2 regions of the Streptomyces sp. RKND-216 genome follow, and region 2 is predicted to be linked to the other one. Evidence: riboswitches for the same ligand, from Rfam matches in the RefSeq annotation. Region 2 holds a riboswitch; the other holds the start of a gene.
What was found. A riboswitch is a leader RNA that binds a small molecule or an ion and turns the genes downstream of it on or off. The one in region 2 is predicted to bind glycine.
Positions count from the first base shown of each region.

Region 1 (7,151 bases), 1.4 Mb from region 2:
CGGACTCGAGGCCTACGACTCCGAGGCGACGGGCCAGCACGTGGCGCCGCTGCCCCCCGAGGCGCAGGCCGCCGTGGACGCGCTGCCGCTGGGCTCGGCCCTGCTCGTGGTGCGGCGCGGGCCCAACTCCGGCAGCCGCTTCCTGCTCGACGGCGAGCTCACCACCGCCGGCCGCCACCCGGAGAGCGACATCTTCCTCGACGACGTCACGGTCTCGCGGCGTCACGTGGATTTCCGTCGCGGTCCGGACGGCGTGTTCACCGTCTCCGACGTGGGCAGCCTGAACGGCACCTACGTCAACCGGGAGCGGATCGAGACCGGCATCCCGCTCGCCAACGGCGACGAGGTGCAGATCGGCAAGTACCGGCTGGTGTTCTTCGCCAGCCCGCGCAGCGCCTGACCACCCGGGGGTATCGACCCGCGGGAGGCTCCATGCCGCACACACCCACCGGCGGTGCCCTGGGGGGCACCGCCACCCGGGAGCCGTCGCTCCGGGGCGCAGCGGCCGCCCCGGAGGAGCGACCGCAGAGCATCGGCACCGTGCTCGCGGCGCTGCGGAAGGACTTCCCCGAGGTCACCCTGTCCAGGATCCGCTTCCTGGAGGCGGAGGGCCTCGTCAGCCCCGAGCGTGGAGCCGGAGGGCAGCGCCGCTTCCGCGACGCCGACGTCCGGCGGCTCCGCCACGTCCTTGGCCTCCAGCGCGACCACTGTCTGCCGCTGCACGCCATCCGGGAACGCCTCGGAGAGCCGGGCGACGGCCAGGACGCCGCAGCCCACCCCGCTCCCGCCCCTGGGCATCCCCGCGACCTGCGGGTACGCACCGGGCGGGCCCGCCTGCTCGCCGCTACCGGGGCCGACGAGGCGCAGTGCGCACGCTGGGAGGAGTACGGACTGCTCCGCCCGGACGCCGCCGGTCACTACGACGTGGCACAGGTGGCCCTCGCCCGTACCCTCGCCGAGCTCGGAGGGCACGGACTCGAGCCGCGGCACCTGAGGGCTGTCAAGGCGGCCGCCGACCGTTCCGCGGCGCTCGTGCAGCAGGTCGTCGCCCCGCTGCGGGCCAACCGCGACCCACGGGTCCGGGAGGACGCCGAGGCCACCGCACGGGACCTGGCCCACCTCACCGCCCGCCTGCACGACGCCTTCCTGCGGGCCGCACTGGAGCCCGCTCCACACGGTCAGAGCCGGGTCCGCTGAGCAGGCCGACGCCCACGCCGAAAGCGTGCCCGACTATCCAAACAGGCCGGGCACGTCCTAGGGTTGCTGTGTGAACGAGCTCGACGTCGTGGGTGTCCGGGTCGAAATGCCCTCCAACCAGCCGATCGTTCTCCTGCGGGAAGTGGGGGGCGACCGGTACCTCCCCATCTGGATCGGTCCGGGAGAGGCGACCGCCATCGCGTTCGCCCAGCAGGGCATGACGCCGGCCCGTCCCCTGACACACGACCTGTTCAAGGACGTGCTGGAGGCGGTGGGGCAGGAACTGACCGCTGTGCGCATCACCGACCTGCGTGAGGGCGTCTTCTACGCCGAGCTGGTCTTCGCCAGCGGCGTCGAGGTCAGCGCCCGCCCCTCCGACGCCATCGCACTGGCCCTGCGCACCGGGACCCCGATCTACGGCAGTGACGGCGTACTGGACGACGCTGGCATCGCCATCCCGGACGAGCAGGAGGACGAGGTCGAGAAGTTCCGCGAGTTCCTCGACCAGATCTCCCCCGAGGACTTCGGCACCAGCAGTCAGTGACCCGCGGGCTCCCGGCGGCCCGTCCCGTGACGCCGCCGCGCGCCCAACCGGCGTCCGTCCCCGCTCTGAAGCCCGCTAAACCACTCTTCGGGTGATTATCACTCGGCGTGCCGAGTGTGGCGATCGTTGACGCACCCGGAGCGACTGCCTACCTTCAAGTGGGCATCTTCCGGGGCCCGGAAGAGGGAAGGGACGGAGGTCGGCGTGAGAAGCACCGGCGACGGCGTGGCAGCGGGCGAACCCTCCCGAGCGGGGTCCGCGTCCCCGGCCGGCCGCGCACCCGCTCCCACTACCTCCGGCGAGGAGAACCTCGGCTACCGGGGTCCCACGGCTTGTGCCGCCGCGGGCATCACCTACCGCCAGCTCGACTACTGGGCCCGCACCGGCTTGGTCGAACCCGGTATCCGCTCCGCCCACGGCTCCGGCACCCAGCGGCTCTACAGCTTCCGCGACGTCGTCGTCCTCAAGATCGTCAAGCGTCTGCTCGACACCGGGGTGTCGCTGCAGAGCATCCGCGCCGCCGTGCAGCACCTGCGCTCCCACGGACGCACCGACCTCGCCCGGCTCACCCTCATGAGCGACGGTGCCACGGTCTACGAGTGCGCTTCCCCCGACGACGTCGTCGACCTGCTCCAGGCCGGTCAGGGTGTGTTCGGCATTGCCGTCGGCGTGGTGTGGCGGGACGTCCAGGGGGCCCTGTCGCAGCTGCATGCCGAACGGGTCGACACCGGCGAGACCGTCACCGCGCACCATCCGGCCGACGAACTGGCCCGGCGCCGCCGCGACCGCGCAGTCTGAAAACCTGCGACGACGCAGAGACCACCGCCCGCAGCGCTGTCCGGCCCTGCGGACGCCGCGTCCTCCCCGGTGCGCCCGTCCGGGCGGCTGTCAGCGCCGTAGGGCAGCATCGGTGGTGTGAGAGACGCAGCGACGGTCCTCCATCTCGACATGGACGCGTTCTACGCCGCCGTGGAGCAGGCGGCGAAGCCCAGTCTGCGCGGGAAGCCCGTGATCGTGGGCGGTCTCGGACCCAGGGGGGTCGTGGCCACCGCCTCCTACGAGGCGCGCCGGTTCGGCGTCCATTCGGCCATGCCCACGGCTCAGGCGCGCCGCCGCTGCCCCAATGCCGCCTACCTCACTCCGCGCTTCGGGCTCTACCGCCGGATCAGCGGACGGGTGATGGAACGGCTGTCCGTGCTCTCGCCGCTCGTCGAGCCCCTCAGCCTGGACGAGGCCTTCGTCGACCTCGAAGCGGGCGGGGCCGCAGCGGACTCGGCGGCGGCCACCACCGTCGCCCACCGCCTCCGCGCCGACATCCGGGCCGAGACCGGGCTGAGTGGTTCGGTGGGGCTGGCGGGCTCCAAGCTCCTCGCCAAGATCGCCTCCGAACGCGCCAAGCCCGACGGGCTGGTCGTGGTGGAACCCGGCACCGAACGCGCACTGCTGGCGCCGCTTACCGTGCGCACCCTGCCCGGGGTCGGGCCCGCCACCGCCGAGGTGCTGCGCCGCGCCGGCATCGCCACCGTCGGCGACACCGCGGAGGCGGGGGAGGACGAACTGCTGCGGCTGCTCGGGCGGGCCCACGGCAGCACGCTGTACGCCATGGCTCTCGGCCTGGACGACCGGCCCGTCGTCGCCGAGCGGGACGCGAAATCGGTGTCCGTCGAGGACACCTACGACGTCGACCTCACCGACCGAACGCGCGTGCAGACCGAGGTGGCGCGCCTCGCCGACCGCTGCGTGCACCGGCTGCGGGAGGCCGGCCGCTCCGGCCGCACCGTGGTTGTGAAGGTGCGCAGCTACGACTTCTCCACCCTCACCCGTTCCGAGACGCTGCGCGGACCGACCGACGACCCCGCCGTCGTCCGCGCCGCCGCGGCCAGACTGCTCGAGGGCATCGACACCACGGCCGGTGTGCGCCTCCTCGGTGTCGGGGTCAGCGGCCTCGCCGACTACACCCAGGAGGACCTGTTCGCCCAAGCCGCGGCCTCCGCCGAGGCGGAGGTCGGTGACGTGCCGGACCCGGGCCGTGCCCACGGCGCCCCGGTCCGCCCCGGCGGCGCGGCGGACGGCGGAGCGACCCAGGCGGCCGGGGAGCGGTCGCGCAGTTGGTTGCCGGGTCTCGACGTCCACCACCCGGCCTACGGCCCCGGCTGGGTGCAGGGCAGCGGCGTCGGACGGGTCACCGTCCGCTTCGAACAGCCCGGCTCGCCGCCCGGACCCGTCCGCACCTTTCCCGTCGACGACCCGGAGCTGACCGCGGCCGACCCGCCCATGCTCGTGCCCGGCCCCCCGGTCGCGGACGACTCCGCCTCCGGGGCCGGTCAGCCCTCCGAACCGGCGACCCGGCCGAAGTCCCGGTCCGGCGGCACGGCCGGCGGGCCGGGAGCGGAAGGCACGTCCAAGCCGTAGTGGTGGTAGAGCTGGAGTTCCTGCTCGGGCGACAGGTGGCGGCCCACACCGAAGTCCGGCGCGTCCTTGATCAGAGCCCGTTCGAACGGCACCCGTAGCACTTCGCCGTCCAGCAGGCTCGGCTCCAGCGGCACGAACGCGTCCCGGCTGAACAGACCCGTGCGCACCGCCGCCCACTCGGGCTCCCCGGTCGCGTCGTCCAGGTAGACCTCGTCCACGGTGCCGATCTTGAGTCCGTCACGGTCGAACGCTCTGCGGCCTATCAGGCTCCGCGGGTCGATGTCCGTCTGCACGCTGCCTCCAGCTGCTCGCACACTGCACGGGCCCCCTCCCAACGATTGGCCACTTCGCCCGCGACGGCCACTCGAGAGCCGCGCCCGTCCCCCTACGGCCCCTCGCTGGTACGCTCGGGGCGAAGGCTGTTGACCCCGTGCGGGAGAGCTCTCCGGCGGCAGCGCCGGAGGCGCCGAAGGAGCAACTCCTCCCCGGAATCTCTCAGGCTCACGTACCGTACGGACGAGGTCACTCTGGAAAGCAGGGTGGGCCACGGACCCGTGCCTGGGGCTCCCCCTCACCGACGGTGAAAACCCGGCTGCCCCCACAAGGCCCCGCCGGGTGAAGCTCTCAGGTTGTGATGACAGAGGGGGAGGCCGTCCGGGCACCGGCCGTGGTGCCCCTCGCAGGTCGCTCACGACCAGGAGGCCCCCGCAGATGACCGACAACCGCATCTCCCTCGCCGAGCTCGAGCGCGGCACGCCCTTCGAACAGCGCCATGTCGGCCCCGACCACGGCGCGCAGGCCAAGATGCTCGCGCATCTCGGATACGCCTCACTCGACGAACTCACCGCCGCCGCGGTACCCGACGCCATCAAGAGCACCGACCGGCTTCAGCTCCCCGAGGGGCGCACCGAGGCCGAGGTCCTGGCCGAGCTGCGCGACCTGGCGCGGCGCAACAGCGTGCTGTCCTCGATGATCGGGCTGGGCTACTACGGCACGTTCACCCCGCCCGTGGTGCTCCGCAACGTGATGGAGAACCCGGCCTGGTACACCGCCTACACGCCTTACCAGCCGGAGATCTCCCAGGGCCGCCTCGAGGCGCTGCTGAACTTCCAGACCGTCGTCGCCGACCTCACCGGCCTGCCCACCTCCGGTGCGTCGCTGCTGGACGAGCCCACCGCCGCCGCCGAGGCCATGGCGCTCGCACGACGCGTGGGCAAGGTCAAGAAGGGCGTCTTCCTCGTCGACGCGGACTGCCTGCCGCAGACCGTCGCCGTGCTCCGGACCCGCGCCGAACCCACCGGCGTCGAGGTCGTCGTCGCCGACCTGACGGACGGTATCCCCGCCGAGGTCGCCGAGCGGGGCGTCTTCGGCCTGCTGCTCCAGTACCCGGGTGCCTCCGGCGCTGTGCGGGACCACCGTTCCGTCATCGAGCAGGCGCACGGCCTGGGCGCGATCGTCACCGTCGCCGCCGACCTGCTCGCCCTCACTCTGCTGACCTCGCCGGGCGACCTGGGCGCGGACATCGCCGTCGGCTCCAGCCAGCGCTTCGGCGTGCCCATGGGTTTCGGCGGCCCGCACGCCGGCTACATGGCCGTCCGCGACACGTTCGCCCGCAGCCTGCCCGGCCGTCTGGTCGGCGTCTCCAAGGACGCCGACGGCACCCAGGCGTACCGCCTCGCCCTCCAGACCCGCGAACAGCACATCCGCCGCGAGAAGGCCACCAGCAACATCTGCACCGCGCAGGTGCTGCTCGCCGTCATGGCCGGCATGTACGCCGTCCATCACGGTCCCGAGGGTCTCGCCGCGATCGCCCGTCGCACCCACCGCTACGCGACCCTGCTCGCCCGGGGCCTGAGCGACGGCGGCGTCGAGGTGACGACCGGCGAGTTCTTCGACACCGTCACCGCCCGGGTGCCCGGCCGCGCCGCCGAGATCGTCGAGCGGGCCCGCGAGGCCGGGGTGAACCTCCGCCACGTCGACGCCGACCACGTCGGCATGGCGTGCGACGAGACCACCACCCGTGAGCAGCTCACCGCCGTGTGGGGCGCGTTCGGCGTGCAGGCCGACATCGAGGAACTCGACGGCGCCGTCGCGGACGCCCTGCCCCGGGACCTGCTGCGCACCGACGAGTATCTGACCCACCCGGTCTTCCACGAGCACCGCTCGGAGACGTCGCTGCTGCGCTACCTGCGCCGCCTGGCCGACCGCGACTACGCGCTGGACCGCGGCATGATCCCGCTGGGCTCGTGCACCATGAAGCTGAACGCCACCACCGAGATGGAGGCGGTCACCTGGCCCGAGTTCGGCGGACTGCACCCCTTCGCGCCCGCCGACCAGGCCGAGGGCTACCTCACCCTGATCCGCGAGCTCGAGGAGCGCCTCGCCGAAGTCACCGGCTACGACAAGGTCTCCATCCAGCCCAACGCCGGCTCCCAGGGCGAGCTCGCCGGTCTTCTCGCCGTCCGCGCCTACCATCGCGCCAACGGCGACGACCAGCGCGACATCTGCCTCATCCCGTCCTCCGCACACGGCACCAACGCCGCCAGCGCCGTGATGGCCGGCATGAAGGTCGTCATCGTCAAGACCGGCGAAGAGGGCGACATCACCATGGAGGACCTGCGCGAGAAGATCGCGCAGCACGGCGACCGGCTGGCCGTCCTCATGGTCACCTACCCGTCGACGCACGGCGTCTTCGAGGAGAACATCTCCGAGGTCTGCGCCGCCGTGCACGACGCGGGGGGCCAGGTGTACGTCGACGGCGCCAACCTCAACGCGCTCCTCGGACTCGCCCGCCCGGGCCGCTTCGGCGCCGACGTCTCGCACCTCAACCTGCACAAGACGTTCTGCATCCCGCACGGCGGCGGCGGCCCCGGCGTGGGCCCGGTCGGCGTCCGCGCCCACCTGGCCCGGTACCTGCCCAACCATCCGCTCCAGCCGCTGGCGGGACCGGAGACCGGAATCGGACCGGTCTCCGGGGCTCCGTGGGGCTCGGCGGGCA
Region 1 is NZ_SSBQ01000002.1:85,728-92,878, reverse strand. Features, by position in the region: gene E4198_RS25750 (FHA domain-containing protein) at 1-400, shown strand, start outside; gene E4198_RS00665 (MerR family transcriptional regulator) at 433-1,197, shown strand; gene E4198_RS00660 (bifunctional nuclease family protein) at 1,268-1,741, shown strand; gene E4198_RS00655 (MerR family transcriptional regulator) at 1,946-2,539, shown strand; gene E4198_RS00650 (DNA polymerase IV) at 2,657-4,153, shown strand; gene E4198_RS00645 (PRC-barrel domain-containing protein) at 4,066-4,446, opposite strand; glycine riboswitch at 4,577-4,674, shown strand; gene gcvP (aminomethyl-transferring glycine dehydrogenase) at 4,865-7,151, shown strand, end outside.
Region 1: linked by a shared signal. The riboswitch ahead of gcvP (aminomethyl-transferring glycine dehydrogenase) and the one ahead of gcvT (glycine cleavage system aminomethyltransferase GcvT) in region 2 are both predicted to bind glycine.

Region 2 (7,151 bases):
CTCGGCGGCGTCCAGCAGCACCAGCTGGACCGGCCACTTCACCGGCACCTGCTCCAGCGCGCGGGCCAGCGCGTCGTGCGCGGCCTGCCTCGACTCCGGCTCCAGGAGGTCGAGTTCGACGCCGACGTACAGCGCGGGCGGATCGCCCTCGGCGCTGGCGAGTGCCCGGCGCGCGGTGCGCACCGGGGCGACGACGGCGAACTCCCCCGCAGCGGCGGCGAGGAAGTCGACCGGCTCGTCCTGCCAGTCCGGCTCGAACAGCCGCATCCGCGCGCCGCCGGAGACGCCGGTGAGCCGTTCCGCGGGGGTGTTCCGGCAGAGCTGGGCGACGGCCTCCGGCGGCACCGGGGCGCCGACGGTCCCCTCCGGGTTGACCGCGATGCCCACCTGCGGGGGCAGACCGCGGGCGAACTCCCGCACGGGGGCGATGGCGAAGGACACGTGGGCGCCGACGACCTGCAGGTACTGCTGCTCCGAGCTGAAGACCGGGACGTAGGGGGCGCCGTCGAGTTCGACCGTGGGCACGTTCAGGTCGCTGCTCTGCGGTCCGCCGCCCTCCGGCAGCGGCACCCAGACACTGCTCCGCGCGAGGACCTCCAGCAGCCGGGCACCCGCACCGGGAGTGCCGAGCGCGGCGGCGAGGGTCTCCTCCAGCTCGTTGCCGGGCCAGCCTCCGCCGTGACCGGGCCCGTACTGCTGCGGCTGCTGAGGCTGCTGCGGAATGGTCATACGGTCACCCTAGCGTCGGCTTCCGGCCCCGACGCCCCTCCGGTACCGCTCCCGTCGGGCTCGCGCGGCGGCGCCGGCGGCCCGGCTGCCACCTGCGGCACTCACCCGAACGGTCACGGATCGCGACCGTCCGGTTGCGCGCCGCACACATCCGGCGAAATCTGGATCCCGCCCCTTCGCGCATATTCGAGAGGAATCGTCCCCATGCGTGTCAACAAGACGGTATCCGCCGTGTTCGCCACCACCATCGCCGGCGCGGTCGCGCTCGGCGGCGTCACCGCCGCCACGGCTTTCGCCGCGGACGAGCCTCGCCCGCAGGCCGCCCAGCAGGCCCCGCTGCCCAAGGCCCAGAAGCTCCAGCAGCAGACCCGCGTGCTCGGCGAGACCGGCGATGTCCTGCACCCCGTGGCCGAGCTGATCGACTCGGTGCTCAACGCCCCCGAGGGCCGGCTGTCCCAGCGCGAGGCCGACCGGCACGCGAAGGCCGTCCAGGAGGCCCTGGCCCCGCTGCAGGCTCAGCAGACGCAGAACTCGTCTGACCGCGCCCCCCGCGCGAACCTGACCGCGCGCGCCGCGGTCGCGCTGGAGGCCCAGGTCGACGAGCTGCTGCAGGCCGCCGAGTCCGGCAACCAGCGCCGCATCGCCAAGGAGGCGGAGGCCACCGTCCAGGCCACCGTCAACGTAATGGCCGCCGTCGTCGCGGACGGCGAGCTGCCCGCCCCGGACATGAACGGTCTGTCGCAGCCGCAGGACGCCGCGCCGAACGCCCAGCGCGACGAGCAGGACGCCCAGGAGGAGGGCCCGCAGCTCGCGGAGAACCGCCTCGCCCCGGGCGACGCCGAACTGGAGATGCTCCCCGGCGACGCGGAGCAGGAGCTGCTTCCCCAGGAGTAAGCCCGACTCCTCCGCCGGGACGCGCCGCACAGTGTCCTCGTACGTGGCCCGCCGCCCCTTCAAGGGACGGCGGGCCACGTGCTGCGCGGGCGCCGGCCCTGCCGGGCGCCCAGGGCTCCGGGCAGGGGCCGGGCTATTCGAAGGCGACCGAGAGGAGGGCCGCCGCGGCGTCGCGGTCCAGGAGGACCACGGAGGCGCAGCCCTCCGGGAGGCGCCCGGCCTCCACGTCGGCGAGCAGGCGGCCCAGGGCCCGCCGGTGGCGGGCGAAGGCGTAGCGCGAGACCGTGCGGCCGCGCTCGGCCTGCCCGGCGAGCGCGACGGGCGGCGGCACGTCGAGCACCACGAGGTGCAGGCCGCGACCACGGCGCCGGGCGTCGGCCGCCAGCCAGCGCCGCACCCAGCTCTGCGTGCCGCAGTCGTGCACCACCACACTGCCGCCGGAGGCCAGCGAACGCCGCAACCCGGCGTAGTGCGCGGCGCGGGCGAAGGGTCGGTAGAGCCCGTACGGCAGCCGCCGCGGCAGCCGCCGCTGCCAGCGCTCCCGGGTGTCCTGCGAGTCGATGCGCGCCACCGCCCCGGTGCCGACGACGGTGCGGGCGATCAGCGTGGACTTCCCGCTGCCGGGCAGCCCGGAGACGACGACCAGGTCGCCCGCCGGGAAGCGGAGCGTGCCGGCCGCGGCCGTCCCGCGGAGGTCGCGGCCGGCGACCGCGGACACCACCGGCTCCGGGACCCCCGCCCCCACCGCCGACGCAGATGCGCTGCGCAGACTCTCCACCCGCGGCCCTCCCCTTCCCCGTGCCGCTGACGCGCGGCGCTCCTAGGCGGCATACCCCCAGAGAGTGTCAAGAATAGGTAATGAGCGGCAAGGAGATGCCCGGGCATGCCCGAGGTGCGGGACGCGGACCGGCTCGCGGATCGCTTCCGCAGGGGCCCCCGCGCACGCCCCCACGGCCCGCCGTCCCGTGGCGGGGCATGGCGGCGCGGCCACCGCTCGCGGTCGCGGCGAGGCGCCGGGCGGGCGCGGAGGGATCGGTCCGCGCCCGCAGGGGTCACCGTGGGCGGGGGCGTGCAATGATGGCCCCCGAACTCCATACCGGCCGCTTGAATCCGCGCGGGAGAGTTCCCGCCCGTGGTCCGCTGGGCACACGGGTCGGGACGCCGAAGGAGCAAGATCCTCCCTTGAATCTCTCAGGCCCCGATACCGCGCAGGACGAGGCAGATCTGAAAAGCGGGCCGCGGCGTGCCGCCGCAGCCCCACCCAAGGTGCAAGCCGCCGCCCTGCCGGGCTCGTGGCGAACCTCTCAGGTTCCGATGACAGATGGGGAGGACATCCGTGTCACCAGCCTTGGGAGCCCCACATGAGCACGACATCCGGTACCCCGCCGCGCACGACCGCGCTCGACGCCGTGCACCGCGAGCTCGGTGCGACCATGACCGACTTCGCAGGCTGGGACATGCCGCTGCGCTACGGCAGCGAGCGTGACGAGCACCAGGCGGTGCGCACCCGCGCCGGCCTGTTCGACCTCTCCCACATGGGCGAGATCACCGTCACCGGACCGCAGGCCGGTGAGCTGCTGGACTACGCGCTGGTCGGGTACCTGTCGAAGCTCAAGGCCGGCCGGGCCCGCTACACCCACATCTGCGACGAGAACGGCGGCATCCTCGACGACCTGATCGTCTACCGCACCGGCGAGGCGGAGTTCATGGTCGTCGCCAACGCCTCGAACGCGCAGACCGTGCTGGACGCGCTCGTCGCCCGCCAGGCCGGTTTCGACGCGGCCGTGCGCGACGACCGGGACGCGTACGCGCTGATCGCCGTGCAGGGCCCCGAGTCCGCGGGCATCCTCGGCCGGGTCACCGACGCCGACCTGGACGGCCTGAAGTACTACGCCGGGCTGCCCGGCACCGTGGCCGGGGTGCAGGCGCTTATCGCACGCACCGGCTACACCGGCGAGGACGGCTTCGAGCTGTTCGTCTCCACCTCCGACGCCGTGACCGTGTGGCAGGCGCTGACGGCCGCGGGCCAGGACGCCGGGCTGGTGCCGTGCGGGCTGAGCTGCCGCGACACCCTCCGCCTGGAGGCCGGCATGCCGCTCTACGGCAACGAGCTAACGACCTCCACCACCCCGTTCGACGCCGGCATGGGCCGGATCGTGAAGTTCGAGAAGACGACCAACGAGGGCCGCTTCGTGGGCCGCGAGCCGCTGGAGGCCGCCGCGAAGCAGGCCGAGACCGCGCCGCCGCGCAAGCTCGTCGGCCTGGTCGCGACCGGCCGCCGGGTGCCGCGCGCCGGGTACGCGGTGGTCTCCGCCGCCGACGGTACGGTGATCGGCGAGGTCACCTCCGGGGCGCCCTCCCCCACGCTGGGCAAGCCCGTCGCGATCGCCTACGTGGACGCGGCGCACGCCGAGCCCGGCACCGAGGGCGTCGCGGTGGACATCCGCGGCAGCCACGAGCCGTACGACGTCGTCGCGCTGCCGTTCTACAAGCGCGAGAAGTGAGCGCCGGGCCGCAGCGCGCGGCCCCGCCCCCGTCTCAGCATCCGCACCCTCCCCCCGCACACAGCGTCCTTCCAGGAGAATCGCACCATGAGCAACCCCCAGCAGCTGCGTTACAGCAAGGAGCACGAGTGGCTGTCGGACGCCGAGGACGGCGTCTCGACGGTCGGCATCACCTCGCACGCCGCCGACGCGCTCGGCGACGTCGTGTACGTGCAGCTCCCCGAGGTCGGCGACACGGTGTCCGCGGGCGAGACCTGCGGCGAGCTGGAGTCGACGAAGTCGGTCAGCGACCTGTACGCCCCCGTGACCGGCGAGATCACCGAGATCAACCAGGACGTCGTGGACGACCCGTCGCTGGTGAACTCCGCTCCCTTCGAGGGCGGCTGGCTGTTCAAGGTGAAGCTCGACGGCGAGCCGGAGGACCTGCTCTCCGCCGACGAGTACGCCTCCTTCACCTCGGGCAGCTGAGGCCCGCACCGGGCTCGCCCGCCGAGCACCGCCCTTTCCCCGGAAGGACCCAGGACTCCAGATGTCTCTTCTGAACAGCTCCCTGCACGAGGTGGACCCGGACGTCGCCGCCGCCGTCGACGCCGAGCTCCACCGCCAGCAGTCCACCCTCGAGATGATCGCGTCGGAGAACTTCGCTCCGGTCGCCGCGCTCGAGGCGCAGGGCTCCGTGCTGACCAACAAGTACGCCGAGGGCTACCCGGGCCGCCGCTACTACGGCGGCTGCGAGCACGTCGACGTCGTCGAGCGGCTCGCCCGCGACCGGATCAAGGAACTCTTCGGCGCCGAGGCCGCCAACGTGCAGCCGCACTCCGGCGCCTCCGCGAACGCCGCGGCGATGTTCGCGCTGCTCAAGCCGGGCGACACCATCATGGGTCTGGACCTGGCCCACGGCGGTCACCTGACCCACGGCATGAAGATCAACTTTTCCGGCAAGCTCTACAACGTGGTCGCCTACCACGTCGACGAGAAGACCAGCCAGGTCGACATGGACGAGGTCGAGCAGCTCGCCAAGGAGCACCGGCCGCAGATGATCGTCGCCGGCTGGTCCGCTTACCCGAGGCAGCTCGACTTCGCCGCGTTCCGCCGCATCGCCGACGAGGTCGGCGCGCTGCTGATGGTCGACATGGCGCACTTCGCCGGCCTGGTCGCCGCCGGGCTCCACCCGTCGCCCGTGCCGTACGCCGACGTGGTCACCACCACCACGCACAAGACGCTCGGCGGCCCGCGCGGCGGCGTGATCCTCTCCAAGAAGGACTTCGCCAAGAAGATCAACTCGGCAGTGTTCCCCGGTCAGCAGGGCGGCCCGCTGGAGCACGTGATCGCGGCCAAGGCCGTGTCGTTCAAGATCGCGGCGAGCGAGGAGTTCAAGGAGCGCCAGCAGCGCACCCTGGACGGCGCCCGCATCCTCGCCGAGCGCCTGCTCCAGCAGGACGCCGTCGACGCCGGCGTGTCCGTGCTCTCCGGCGGCACCGACGTGCACCTGGTCCTCGTCGACCTGCGGCACAGCGACCTGGACGGCCAGCAGGCCGAGGACCGCCTCCACGAGGTCGGCATCACCGTCAACCGCAACGCGGTGCCGAACGACCCGCGCCCGCCGATGGTCACCTCCGGCCTGCGCATCGGCACCCCGGCGCTGGCCACCCGCGGCTTCCAGGCGGACGACTTCCGCGAGGTCGCCGACGTCATCGCCGAGGCGCTCAAGCCCGGCTTCGACGACGGCAAGGCCCAGGCGCTGAAGGCCCGCGTCAGCGCGCTGGCCGCAAAGCACCCGCTCTACCCGGGTCTGAACAAGTAGCACCACGACGGGCCCGCGCCGGCGACCCCGGCGCGGGCCCGTCCGCCCCCAACGGACAAGGGAGTCCGCCCACCATGGCCATCTCCGTCTTCGACCTCTTCTCCATCGGCATCGGCCCCTCCAGCTCGCACACGGTCGGACCGATGCGCGCGGCCCGCATGTTCGTCCGCCGCCTCAAGAACGAGGGCGCCCTCGCACAGACCACCTCCGTGCGAGCGGAACTCTTCGGCTCGCTCGGCGCGACCGGCCACGGCCACGGCACCCCCAAGGCCGTACTCCTCGGCCTGGAGGGCCACTCCCCCGCCACCGTGGACGTCGAGCAGGCCGACGCCTGGGTGCAGCGCATCCGCCACGACGGCCGGCTCCGCCTCCTCGCCGCCGAGATAGGCGACGCGCACGAGATCGCGTTCGACGAGTCGAAGGAACTGATCCTCCACCGCCGCCGCTCCCTCCCGTACCACGCCAACGGCATGACGCTGTGCGCCTACGACGAGGACGGCGCCCCGCTGCTGGAGAAGACCTACTACTCGGTCGGCGGCGGCTTCGTCGTCGACGAGGACGCCGTCGGCGAGGACCGCATCAAGCTGGACGACACCGAGCTGCGGTACCCGTTTCGCACCGGCGACGAACTGCTCCGCCTGACGCAGGAGACCGGGCTGTCCATCTCCGCTCTGATGCTGGAGAACGAGAAGGCCTGGCGCACCGAGGCCGAGATCCGCGAAGGGCTGCTGGAGATCTGGCGCGTGATGCAGGCGTGTGTCGCGCGCGGGCTCGCGCAGGAGGGCATCCTCCCCGGCGGACTCAAGGTCCGCCGCCGTGCCGCCACCTCCGCGCGCCAGCTGCGCGCCGAGCGCAACGCCGAGGCGCACGCCATGGAATGGGTCACCCTCTACGCCATGGCTGTCAACGAGGAGAACGCCGCGGGCGGCCGCGTCGTCACCGCCCCGACGAACGGCGCGGCCGGCATCATCCCGGCCGTCCTGCACTACGCGATGAAATTCGTCCCGGGCACCGATGACGAAACGGTTGTGCGCTTCCTGCTGGCGGCCGGCGCCATCGGCATGCTCTTCAAGGAGAACGCCTCCATCTCCGGCGCCGAGGTTGGCTGCCAGGGCGAGGTGGGCTCGGCCTGCTCCATGGCCGCCGGCGGCCTCGCCGAAATCCTCGGCGGCTCCCCCGAACAGGTCGAGAACGCCGCCGAGATCGGCATCGAACACAAC
Region 2 is NZ_SSBQ01000002.1:1,437,114-1,444,264, forward strand. Features, by position in the region: gene E4198_RS06100 (enhanced serine sensitivity protein SseB) at 1-729, opposite strand, end outside; gene E4198_RS06105 (hypothetical protein) at 934-1,623, shown strand; gene E4198_RS06110 (AAA family ATPase) at 1,757-2,344, opposite strand; glycine riboswitch at 2,729-2,840, shown strand; gene gcvT (glycine cleavage system aminomethyltransferase GcvT) at 2,985-4,127, shown strand; gene gcvH (glycine cleavage system protein GcvH) at 4,215-4,595, shown strand; gene glyA (serine hydroxymethyltransferase) at 4,657-5,931, shown strand; gene E4198_RS06130 (L-serine ammonia-lyase) at 6,006-7,151, shown strand, end outside.